4 regions of the Bacillus sp. 5w2 genome follow, and region 3 is predicted to be linked to each of the others. Evidence: riboswitches for the same ligand, from Rfam matches in the RefSeq annotation. Region 3 holds a riboswitch; each other region holds the start of a gene.
The links. A riboswitch is a leader RNA that binds a small molecule or an ion and turns the genes downstream of it on or off. The one in region 3 is predicted to bind thiamine pyrophosphate.
Positions count from the first base shown of each region.

Region 1: it holds a riboswitch for thiamine pyrophosphate, as region 3 does, so the genes downstream of both, thiT (energy-coupled thiamine transporter ThiT) here and ACXY7N_RS14600 (MTH1187 family thiamine-binding protein) in region 3, are expected to answer to the same signal.
Region 2: it holds a riboswitch for thiamine pyrophosphate, as region 3 does, so the genes downstream of both, tenA (thiaminase II) here and ACXY7N_RS14600 (MTH1187 family thiamine-binding protein) in region 3, are expected to answer to the same signal.
Region 4: it holds a riboswitch for thiamine pyrophosphate, as region 3 does, so the genes downstream of both, thiC (phosphomethylpyrimidine synthase ThiC) here and ACXY7N_RS14600 (MTH1187 family thiamine-binding protein) in region 3, are expected to answer to the same signal.

Region 1 covers NZ_JBTIWT010000017.1:74,935-78,133, reverse strand. The annotation lists gene feoB (ferrous iron transport protein B) at 1-585, opposite strand, end outside; gene ACXY7N_RS23260 (FeoA family protein) at 582-809, opposite strand; TPP riboswitch at 1,004-1,105, shown strand; gene thiT (energy-coupled thiamine transporter ThiT) at 1,192-1,860, shown strand; gene ACXY7N_RS23250 (sensor histidine kinase) at 2,069-3,199, opposite strand, start outside.
Region 2 covers NZ_JBTIWT010000016.1:52,855-56,053, forward strand. The annotation lists gene pdxR (MocR-like pyridoxine biosynthesis transcription factor PdxR) at 1-546, shown strand, start outside; gene ddlB (D-alanine--D-alanine ligase) at 551-1,465, shown strand; TPP riboswitch at 1,538-1,643, shown strand; gene tenA (thiaminase II) at 1,767-2,456, shown strand; partial or broken gene ACXY7N_RS22355 (N-acetylmuramoyl-L-alanine amidase C-terminal domain-containing protein) at 2,612-2,746, shown strand; gene ACXY7N_RS22360 (DUF3937 family protein) at 2,908-3,171, shown strand.
Region 3 covers NZ_JBTIWT010000007.1:97,001-100,199, forward strand. The annotation lists gene ACXY7N_RS14590 (ABC transporter substrate-binding protein) at 1-518, opposite strand, end outside; gene ACXY7N_RS14595 (ABC transporter permease) at 515-1,288, opposite strand; gene ACXY7N_RS14600 (MTH1187 family thiamine-binding protein) at 1,260-1,580, opposite strand; TPP riboswitch at 1,681-1,782, opposite strand; gene ACXY7N_RS14605 (methyl-accepting chemotaxis protein) at 1,844-3,199, opposite strand, start outside.
Region 4 covers NZ_JBTIWT010000013.1:131,520-134,718, forward strand. The annotation lists gene lldP (L-lactate permease) at 1-1,116, shown strand, start outside; TPP riboswitch at 1,188-1,303, shown strand; gene thiC (phosphomethylpyrimidine synthase ThiC) at 1,416-3,176, shown strand.

The DNA of each region.
Region 1 (3,199 bases), on a different contig from region 3:
CCATCTCGGATGCTTATAATTCACTGTCTCTAAAAGAGCGATTACCTCTCCAATTCCTTCATCCATTGGTACACCATATGAAATAATGAATGGTTTTTTCTCATTTTTGTCATTTTCTTTAAGAGTAGTAAGCAGTTCTTCACAGCCTTTTCCGCTTCTTGCAACGACAGGAACGACTGTTACACCTAATAGTTCTGATAACCGTTTTACATCAATTACAATGCCTCGTTGCTTTGCCACATCGACCATATTTAATCCAATTGAAACCGGTTTTCCAAATTCAAGTAATTGCAACGTTAAATGCATATTTCGTTCAAACTGCGAGGAATCCACAATATTTAACATATGATGAAATTCGTCTGTTAGTAGAAAATTCGTAACGACACCTTCGTCACGTGAAACTGGATTCAAATCATACACTCCTGGTAAATCAATTAATGTTCCTTGCTTATCTTTTAATTTACCAACCTTTTTTTCTACTGTTACACCACTCCAGTTTCCTACATATTCATAAGAACCAGTAAGTGCATTAAATAATGATGTCTTCCCTGTATTCGGATTCCCTAGCAAAGCTACCTTATTCACGCTAATTCCACCTTTATCATTTTCGCGTCACAATGACGAATACTAATTAACTGTCCACGACACTCCAATGTACAAGGACCTTTAAACATCGCTTTCTGTTTCAAGCGAAGTTCGCTTCCTTCCGCAAGACCGAAAGTAGCTAGTCTACGCTTTAATAACTGATCTAAAGACTGAATACTTTTTACTAACACTTTCTCGCCAATTTTAATATCTACTAAGCTCATAACCTTCCCCCTCAGAAGAGAATGATAATTATTTTCAAAAAAATTATAGCATATTCTATTTCATTTGGACTATATCTTTTCGCTTCATATTTATTAACATTTCAATACAATTATATTTCAATTATTGTCATACTTGATTCATTTGCCATTCTCATCCATTTCGCTTACAATAAACAATAGCAAATAAAGAATCTCGTTATCACAGGGGGAGCCATGCCGCTGAGAGGGAACACTTCGTTCCGACCCTTCGAACCTGTTAGTTAATGCTAACGCAGGGATTGTGCAAACGTCCGAAATACATACCTCTTTTTTATTTACGTATTTCGTATCCTCCTATGATACCTATTCTTTTTTGTACAACTTGGATTTAGGGGGAGACAACATGCGTAACACCAATTTACAAGCGATGATCGAATCTGCCATTCTTGCAGCCTTCGCCTTGGTCATCGACATTTTACCATTATCAATCAAACTTCCAACAGGCGGTTCCATCTCATTCGCTATGATTCCTATTTTTATTATCGCATACCGCTGGGGCTTCAAAATGGCTTTCTTAGGAGGCTTAATTTGGGGATTATTACAAATTGTCGTTGGCGATGCCATTATCGTCACACCAATTCAAGTACTCATTGAATACTTCGTTGCTTTCGCATTCATTGGATTTGCTGGTTTATTCTATCGTCCAATTCAAAAAGCACTTTTAACATCCAATGAAAATAGCGAAGACCAATCCAATTTAGGTAGCCGTAAAGACAAACCTTCTTCAAAACAAAACGAAGGAAAGAAAGTTATTGGTTACATTATTGTTGCTACATTTGTTGGTAGCTTTGCTCGCTACTTCTGTCACTTCATTGCCGGTATTATTTTTTGGGGACAATATGCACCGAAAGGTCAATCAGCTGTGCTATATTCATTAATCGTAAATGGTAGTACAATGATTGGTTCCTATATTCTATGTACCGTTTTACTTATCTTTTTATTTATCACTTCACCACGTTTATTCAAGAGTATCAATGCTTATCGACTAAACTCAAACAAAAAGAGCGCTTAATGAGCGCTCTTTTTTTCATATCGTAATATCAATTAAAAATACAATAAATGCACAAAAGAAAATAAATACCATTATACTTAGCCAATTGCTATGCACGGTTCATCGACTCCTTACATAACCTCATTTTCTAATCAGATTATATCGCTTAAAAATAAAGATTAGGTAAAGATAATATGAAAATAAATTAAAAAAGCGTAGCATGCATCATCTACGCTTTTTTCAATAAGTAGAAATAAAATAATACACCATCTTCTGTATTCTTTACTCCATATTCAACACCGTGTAGTTCTAAAATATTCTTTGAAATGGCAAGCCCAAGACCTGTTCCACCTTGCGAACGCTGGCGAGCTGCATCCACGCGATAAAAACGATCCCAAATTTTATCTAATTGTTCTTCTTCAATGTGAGTACCTTTATTTTCAATACATACTTTTATACGATCTTTTTCATCTATTGTAGAAATAATAATATCTTCTTTATTTGGTGTATAACGTATGGCATTCGTAATGAAGTTCACGATGACTTGTTCAATCCGGCCTTGATTTGCTATCACTTCAAATGGACCTATATTTTTATGAACACGAAGTTCTTTTTTCTCTATTTTTACAGAAAGGTGTTCACATATATCTTCAATTACTGTATCGATATAAAATGAATCCATTTTCATTTTATATGTACCTGACTCAAATTTAGCTAACTCAAGCATATCCAAAATTAACGTATCCATTTTATCTACTTCTCGTTCCATTGCCTGAAAATAGTACTCTTTTTTATGCTCAGCTACTCCATCTTTTAAAATAGAAATACAGCTTTTCATAATGCTCAGCGGTGTTTTTAATTCGTGCGAAACACCAGAAATAAATTCTTTCCGCGTATTTTCTAGCTTTCTTTCCTTTTCAATATCTTGTTCTAGCTGTCCAATATGCGAATGGAGCTTATTGGATAATACATTAATATTTTTCGACAAATCACCAATTTCATCTTTTGAAGTGATCGGTATTTGTTCTGTGAAATCTAAATGCGCTATTTTCTTCGTTGTATCATTTATTTTTAATAACGGTTTTGCGATTTGTTTAGAGTAATAGAACGAAGCGAGAAAAATAAGAACAACTACAAATGCAATGATGTAGATGTAATAATCTTGTACCATTTGTACAGCCTCATCTACAGGCTGTAAGGAAGCCATCGCATATATATATGTTATGGATCCGTCTTTTTCTTTTATCGGTTGCATTAATAATTTATATTTTATATCATTTTTTTCATAGTCCATTGTCTTTGTTGAATACTCTATTGGATTACCCTCTTTTAGTACTACATCCGTTTGAAATTCTTTTAT
Region 2 (3,199 bases), on a different contig from region 3:
TCACATTTAGCACCATTATTAACTTTTGCTGGCGCTGGTAATAATGTGATTTATATTAGTAGCTTTTCAAAGGTACTTTTCCCTGGTTTACGTGTAGGCTGGATCATTGCAGATAAAGAACTGATTCATTATTTAGAGAGTGTAAAAAGAGCAAGAACAATTCACACATCTACTTTAGATCAAGCTGTTCTGTTTCAATATTTACATGAAGGATATTTTGAAAAATATTTAAAAAAGGCAAGATCTGTTTATAAGAAAAAATATGAGTTAGCTGTTAGGGCGTGTAACGAGTACATTCCGTTTCAAAGAATGACCGGTGATGGTGGACTTCATTTATTTATAGAGTTAGAAGAAAAAATTCATGCCCGTACTCTTTTGCAAAAGTGTTATGAGCAGGGGGTTACATTTTCTCCTGGAGATGTTTTTTATTCTAATGGAGAAGGAACGAACACTTTTCGATTAGGATTTTCACGTTTGAAAGAAGAAGAAATTGTTCGGGGAATCAAAATAATCGGTGATACAATAAAAAATGAAATTTGGAGTTGAGGAAATGAGAATTGGCGTTATTATGGGAGGAGTATCCTCTGAAAAACAAGTATCAATTATGACTGGAAATGAAATGATTGCACATTTAGATAAAAGTAAGTATGACATTGTTCCAATTACGTTAAACGAAAAAATGGATTTAATCGAAAAAGCGAAAGACATTGATTTTGCGCTGCTTGCATTACACGGAAAATACGGAGAAGATGGGACTGTTCAAGGAACGCTTGAAAGTTTAGGTATTCCTTATAGCGGGAGCAATATGTTATCTAGCGGTATATGTATGGACAAAAACATTTCGAAAAAGATTTTACGTTATGAAGGAATAGAAACACCAGATTGGATTGAACTTACAAAAATGGAGGATCTAAATCTTGATGAATTAGATAAGTTAGGATTTCCGTTAGTGGTAAAACCAAACTCTGGTGGCTCGAGTGTCGGGGTAAAGATTGTATATGATAAAGACGAATTAATTTCAATGCTGGAAACTGTGTTCGAATGGGATTCTGAAGTAGTAATAGAGAAGTATATAAAAGGTGACGAGATTACATGTTCCATTTTTGATGGAAAACAGTTACCCATCATTTCAATTCGACATGCGGCGGAGTTCTTTGATTACAATGCGAAATATGATGATGCTGGTACTATTGAAGAAGTTATTGAACTTCCAGCTGAATTGAAAGAACGTGTAAACGAAGCGTCACTGGCTTGCTATAAAGCATTAAAATGTAGTGTTTATGCAAGGGTTGATATGATGGTGAAAGACGGTATTCCATATGTAATGGAGGTTAATACATTACCAGGGATGACACAAGCAAGTCTATTACCAAAAAGTGCAGATGCAGCGGGAATTAATTATAGCAAACTATTAGATATGATTATTGAAACTTCATTAAGAGTAAGGGAAGAAGAAGGGTTTTAAGTAGCAGTATCATGAATACTTTTGACAGTAACATGAAGTATGTTATGATGAATACAATACGAAAATTAAATATTTATCCACTAGGGGGGCCTATTATAGGCTGAGATCAAATGGGAATTTGAGACTCTTAGTACCTGATCTGGTTAATGCCAGCGTAGGGAAGTGGGAAAGACATTGCTATTTCATGAATAAATACTGTCAATTTCACTTTCTTTACGCCTGTAAAGAAAGTTTTTTTATTTTACAGATTTAATAATTGTGGGTAAATACTTAAATTTTATACATTATGGGAGGGATTTAAATGAAATTTTCACAATCATTACGTCAAGAAGTAGATTCAATTTGGGAAGCTAGTTTTCATCACCCTTTTGTAAAACAACTTGGTGAAGGAACGTTAGATTTAGCTAGTTTTCGCTATTATGTGCTGCAAGATTCATATTATTTGAGTCATTTTGCTAGAGTACAAACTTTAGGAGCTGCAAAAGCACTGGAATTAGAAACGACAGCTCGTATGGCACATCATGCTCAAAATACATACGAGGCGGAATTATCTTTACATGAGAATTTTGCGAAGAAACTAGGGATAACTCAAGAAGAAAAAGATAGTTTTATCCCTGCTCCAACTGCATACGCTTATACTTCACATATGTATCGTGCTGCGTATGAAGGACATTTAGGCGATATCATTGCAGCAATTTTACCTTGCTATTGGTTGTATTATGAAATTGGTGAGCGTTTAAAAGAGTGTCAGCCAGAAGAACCAATTTATAACGAATGGATTTCTGCTTATGGATCTGATTGGTTCCGTACGCTAGTTGAAGAGCAAATTACAAGATTAGATACTATCGCTGAAAACGTAACAGAGTCTGACCGTAAGCGAATGAAACAGCATTTCATTATTAGCAGTCAATATGAATATTCATTTTGGGAAATGGCTTATACTTTAGAAAAGTGGCCAGTGAATACAGAAGTAAAAGATGTAATCGGATAAAGAATGGAAGTAATGTTATAGATAGGTATGGATAATACCTATCTATATATTTTTTCTTGTCAGATTTGCGTAAAGTCGATAGTGCTGCGGATATAGCAAAATGGCATATCGATAAGTTAGTTAATTTAATTTTCTACGCATTAACTGGATAAACTTCTGCGACTTTTATTTTACAATCAAACTTCGTTACTGCTCCAACTTCAGATGCACAACGTAATGGAATGAAATTCTACCTTGAACGTAAAGATTGGTGGTTTGAAGTTAAACAAGAAAGAAATCGGCTCTGTTAACTGTAACGGAGTTGTTTTTTCTTGCAGGAATTTCTAAATCATTATGGAATGCTGTTAATACAATATGTAAATATGCATATTGTATCTTTTGGAGTTCTTGATGTGTTAAAATTAAATATATAGATGCATAAATGAAAAAGAAGCAAAAGTAGGAATATCCAATGAATTTTGAGAGGTGTTACATGTTTACAAATAAGAAATTAATTCGATTTGGTCTATCGTTGTTTGTATTTTTAGGGATAATTAATTTTACGATTAGTTATTTTCAAACATATCTTGAAACAGCAGCAAATATTAAATGGGTAGTTCCAGAAATTTGGAAAACTATTTTGATAGATGTTCCTCAAGGTATACTTGTTCTTTTAGGCGCAATTGCTTTATATGATTTCACAAAAGAGGTATCACAAAAAGACGCATCAATCTAAGTGCGTCTTTTTTCAATTTTTTTAATTA
Region 3 (3,199 bases):
GTTTGTCCTAAAATGATTTTTTCGACTTTATTAAAATCAGCTTGATGTTTCTCCATAATTGTCTTCAACGTCGCTTCTTCTGCTGGTCCTCCCCAGCCTCCGTAACGTTTGCCTTCAAAATTTTTCGGTGAAGTCATGTTATCTTTCTTAAGTGACGCAAAAGCTGAAGTGTTATGCTGAATAATCGCTCCTACAGATACAACAGGAATACCTTCCACCCGAGCCAACGTTACATTTTCTTGTGCGCTTATTGCGAAGTCAGCTTTTCCTGAAGCTATCATTTGCTCTGCTGTTACATTGTCACCAGGCTGAATAATTTCTACATCTAAGCCTTTCTTTTTATAATAATCTTTCGCTTGCGCTACATATAAACCAGTATGATTCGTATTCGGGAACCAATCTAATACTACTTTTACTTTTTGATCTTTACTTACACTTTCTTCTTTCTTCGCCGGATTACATCCAGCCACACCTACTGCTAATAAGGCAGCCAACATAACTTTTAAACCTTTTTTCATTTTCTGCCGTCCTTTCTATATATCCATGGTGCTGTTATTCTTGCCATAAACTCCACGATAAAATACAGACATAATGTCACCATGACGATAATTGCTGCAACACCAAATACCCGGGCAGTTAAAAAAGATTTTGTAGCCCTCGTAAGCATAACTCCTAACCCTTCGCTTGCACCGAGCCATTCTCCAATAATCGCTCCCATTACGCTATATGTAACTGCAATTTTTAAACCGGAGAAAAAGTATGGAAGCACTGCTGGAAACTTTACTTTCTGGTAAACTTGCCATTTCGTTGCCTTCATCGTTTGCAACAACTTCAACATATTTTTATCTACCGTTTGAAAACCTTCTAAAATGCTAAGCGCAATCGGAAAGAAACAAACGAGTATTACTACCATTACTTTCGGTAGCATTCCATATCCAAACCAAATAATAAATAACGGTGCAAGTACAACGATTGGAATCGTTTGCGAAATAACAAGCAACGGATTTATTAAAATACGAAATAAAGGGATAACGTCCATAATAATTGCAATACTTGTCCCAATTAAAATTGCAAAAAATAGTCCAATTATAACCTCTTGTAACGTTTGTATCGTATTCGGTAATAGTAAATCTTTCATTCCAATTAATTCTTGAACAATGGCAGAAGGCTTCGGTAAAATCCACGGTTCAATTTTAAATAATGAAACAGATCCTTCCCATATCGCAATGAGAAGGATAAGCCAAATTGTTGTAATTATTTTAGATTGCTTCTGGTTTTGCATATTCATCACGGTACTTCCAAACCTTTTCATCTATCGTTACACCAGTGCTTGGACGATAATGGATTTTAATAGAAGTAATCACTTCTTCTGCACCAGCATCCACACAAGCTTGTTGCGCACGTTTAATGACGTCAAGAAGTACATCTAATTCTCCTTCCAGTGTTGTTTCCATTGCCCCTACTTCATAACGAACTCCCGATTGTTGTACAACCTCAATTGCTTTATCAACAACAGAATACACATCTTTGTTCTTCGCTTGTGGTACTACTGAAAATGAAATTGTAACTTGTTGTGACATAGTAAAATCCCCCTTATAAAATGAAATATTAAAACAAGAAAAGGCTTTCCTACTGCGTAGGAAAGCCTTGTATGCAAGTTATTATAGAATAACATATGCTACATCACTTTAAGTAACTCCCTACGCTGGCATTATCCAGATCAGGTTGAGGGTCGATGTTTGTTTACATCCTCTCAGCCAATTGGCTCCCCGGTCCTTAATTCGTTTTCATTGTAGCATGATTTATTTTATTGAACAAACAAAAGCACATATAATCACTTCATTTAACTTTTGAATTCCCCAATTAACTCTTGTAACTCCTGTGAAAGCCAGCTTAAAGAACTGGCTAATTCAGCAATATCTTGTACAGACATTTCCTGTTCTTTCATACTTTCTTCAACATTACTACTACTATTCGCATACGTATTTGCGATAAGCGATAGTTCATTTACAACACGAACAATATTTTGGCTATTTTGCAATATATCACTTGAATTGCTAGAAACAACTCTAACTTGATTTGTAACAGATTGTGCTGATTTTGAAATTTCCCCAAAGAAAGCACCACTACTTTCAACAAGTTTCATTCCAGATTCTACTTCTTTTAAAGTATTTTGCATTGAAACAACAGCTTCTTCCGTTTCAACTTGTGTTTCCCCTATTAATTTCGCTATATCTTTTGCTGATACTTCCGTCTGCTCTGCTAATTTACGCACTTCATCTGCAACAACGACAAATCCATTTCCGGTTTCCTCAGCACGTGAAGCTTCAATAAAAGCATTTAAAGCTAGCGAATTGGTTTGATTTGAAATACCGGTAATTACTGTTACAATATCACTAATTTCTTTTGATCTTGTTTCCAAAGAATAAATAGTAGAAGATAAATCTTGTACTGCATTTTGTATTATGTTCATTTGATTAATCGTCTGTTCAATAACACCATTTCCTTTTACCGATTGATGCTCCATACCTTCAGACTCTTTCGCCATTTGTTTTGCAGCATTATTTATCTCTTCCATCTTATCTTCCATTTCATATACAATACCTAAATACTTTGGTCCTGAAGTTTCTTGTGACTGAGCGCCAGCTCTTAACTCAACCATAGAACTTACGATTCCTTGGACTGCCATGCTATTCTCTTTCGTACTCACTGACAATTCTTGTGAAGATGAGGAAACCTGTTCTGCTGTCTGCTTCACTTTATCTATAATTCCTTTAAACTTCTCGATGGTACTATTAAAATACGCATTAATAATACCTATATCATCTGGCCTTTCCTCTAATTTAATACTTAAATCACCTTCACCGACTTTGCGCAATCCTTCACGTAAATCTCGCAATGGAGCAAGTGCGTTACGTACAATTAAGAATTGAATAAAAGTTGCAATTAAAACAGAAATGCAAATAAACATTAAACCTTGTATAATGAACTTTTCCTTTGTACTAGGAACAATAGAGGCATCTACATCAGCTGCAACAAGTGCCACAATATTATCTTCTCCATCTTTAATTGGCTCTAATATCGTTACCCACGTTCCTAATGCGTCTTCATATACTTCTGTCATATTTGCTTTTTTCGTGCTCATTACTTTATCATATGCTTTCATCCAAAGATCTGGTTGTTTATAATATTCTCCCGG
Region 4 (3,199 bases), on a different contig from region 3:
GTAACAGGTATTGATCCACATAAAATCGGACAAATGGCTGGACATCAATTACCGTTTCTATCATTATTTGTTCCGTTCTTTATCGTATTTTTAATGGATGGATTGAAAGGGGTAAGACAAACATGGCCTGCGTTATTTGTAGCCGGTAGTTCATTTGCAATTACGCAGTTCATTACAGCGACGTTTTTAGGACCGGAACTCCCGGATATTACGTCAGCACTTGTAAGTTTAGTGAGTTTATCACTATTCTTAAAAGTTTGGCAGCCGAAAGAAATCTATCAATCGGGGCAAGCAAATAGTGAAGTAGCTGCGGCAACGACGGTGACATCTATGCCGAAACTAACAGTAGGAAAAGTCGTAAAAGCATGGTCTCCATTCATTATTTTAACTGTCATGGTAGTTATTTGGAGCCAAAGTTTCTTTAAAGCGTTATTTGCTCCAGGCGGCGCATTAGAAAGCCTTGTGTTTAAGTTTGAAGTTCCAGGCTTGCACAATTTAGTAATGAAAGCAGAACCAATTGTAAATAAACCGACGCCTTACGAGGCAATTTTGAAATTCGATGTATTATCAGCAACGGGAACAGCAATCTTAATTGCTTGTGTCATTTCTATCTTTATTTTAAAAATGAGTGCCAAAGATGCAGTAGCGACATTTAAAGAAACGCTAAATGAGCTTAAGATGCCAATTCTATCTATTGGATTCGTATTAGGGTTCGCATTTATCGCCAACTATTCTGGTTTATCATCTACATTAGCGTTAGCGCTTGCTGGAACTGGTGGACTATTCCCGTTCTTCTCACCATTCTTAGGTTGGATTGGGGTGTTCTTAACAGGATCTGATACGTCAGCGAATGCACTGTTCTCGAATTTACAAGCGATTACAGCGCAGCAAGTCGGTGTATCTGAAGTACTTCTCGTTGCAGCAAATACAACGGGCGGTGTAACAGGAAAAATGATTTCTCCGCAATCGATTGCGATCGCTTGTGCGGCAGTTGGACTTGCTGGGAAAGAATCAGATCTGTTCCGATTTACATTGAAGCATAGTTTATTCTTCGTAATTATTGTTGGTATTATGACGTATGTACAGGCATATTATTTAACGTGGATGATTCCATAAACAACAAAAGAAATAAACTTTGCATTTTTCAGATTATCGTGTATGATGGGAAAGTATTGAAAATTAAATCAGTGATAAACTAGGGGTGCCTAACGTATGCGTAGGCTGAGAGAGAAGCGCGTGAACTTCTTAACCCTTTGGACCTGATCTGGCTCGTACCAGCGTAGGGAAGTTAACGGCTTTACATAATGATGTCTTTATGAGCCAGGTCCTTATTTTTTTATGGACCTGGCTCTTTTTATTTTGGCATACGCTGGCCATATCTCGTCCTTGTCACGTACAGGGGGGCAACAAAAGTTATGAAACAGTCTGTTTCAGCTGAGCAAATTGAATTGAAATCGAGTTTACCAGGAAGTAAGAAAGTGTATGTGGATGGACCACGTGCAGGTATGAAAGTGCCGATGCGCGAGATTGAACAAAGTGAAACGAACGGCATGCCGAATCCGCCAATTCGTGTATATGATACGAGCGGTCCTTATACAGATCCTGCGTATAAAGTGGAGCTAGAAAAAGGAATTCCAACGCCGCGCCACTCTTGGATTCTAGAGCGCGGGGATGTAGAGGCATATGAAGGGCGCGAGGTGAAACCAGAGGATGACGGTGTGAAAGTGGCTTCGAAACATACACCTATTTTCCCGCAAATGGATCGCCAGCCGCTTAGAGCGAAGCAAGGTGCAAATGTTACGCAAATGCATTATGCGCGTAATGGCATCATTACGTCTGAGATGGAATATGTTGCGATTCGTGAAGGAGTAGAGCCTGAGTTTGTTCGCAAGGAAATTGCGGAAGGCCGTGCGATTTTGCCAGCGAATATTAACCATCCGGAAGCAGAACCGATGATTATCGGACGTAACTTCCACGTGAAGGTCAATGCAAATATCGGAAACTCTGCTGTATCGTCTTCTATTGCAGAAGAAGTGGAGAAGATGACTTGGGCAACTCGCTGGGGTGCAGATACGATTATGGATTTATCTACAGGTAAAAATATTCATACGACACGTGAGTGGATTATTCGTAACGCGCCTGTACCAGTTGGGACTGTACCGATCTATCAAGCGCTGGAAAAAGTAAACGGAATTGCAGAAGATTTAACGTGGGAAGTGTATCGTGATACGTTAATTGAGCAAGCGGAGCAAGGCGTTGATTACTTTACAATTCACGCTGGCGTATTACTTCGTTACATTCCGATTACTGCAAAGCGTACGACAGGTATCGTTTCACGCGGTGGTTCAATTATGGCACAGTGGTGTTTATTCCATCATAAAGAAAACTTCTTATACACTCATTTTGAAGAGATATGTGAAATTATGAAGCAGTATGACGTTTCGTTCTCTCTTGGAGATGGATTACGTCCAGGTTCGATTGCAGATGCAAATGACGAAGCGCAATTCTCTGAGCTTGAAACACTTGGTGAATTAACGAAAATTGCTTGGAAACATGATGTGCAAGTGATGATTGAAGGACCTGGGCATGTACCGATGCATTTAATTAAAGAGAATATGGAGAAAGAGCTTGATATTTGTCAGGGCGCGCCGTTCTATACACTGGGACCGTTAACGACAGATATTGCACCAGGTTATGACCACATTACATCAGCGATTGGAGCTGCGATGATTGGCTGGTTTGGAACGGCGATGCTTTGTTATGTAACGCCGAAAGAACATTTAGGTTTACCGAATAAAGATGATGTTCGTACGGGGGTTATTACGTATAAAATCGCTGCGCATGCAGCTGATCTTGCGAAAGGGCACAAAACGGCTCATCAGCGTGATGATGCACTTTCAAAAGCTCGCTTTGAATTCCGTTGGCGCGATCAATTTAATTTATCTTTAGATCCTGAACGTGCGATGGAATATCACGATGAAACATTACCAGCAGAAGGCGCGAAGACGGCTCATTTCTGTTCCATGTGTGGACCGAAGTTTTGTAGTATGAGAATTTCACATGACATTCGTGACTATGCGAAAGAAAATGATTTAGAAACGACAGAAGCAATTGAAAAAGGGATGAAAGAGAAAGCGAAAGAATTTAAAGACACTGGTAGTCATTTATACCAATAACACGTTACACCTCTTTACTTGAT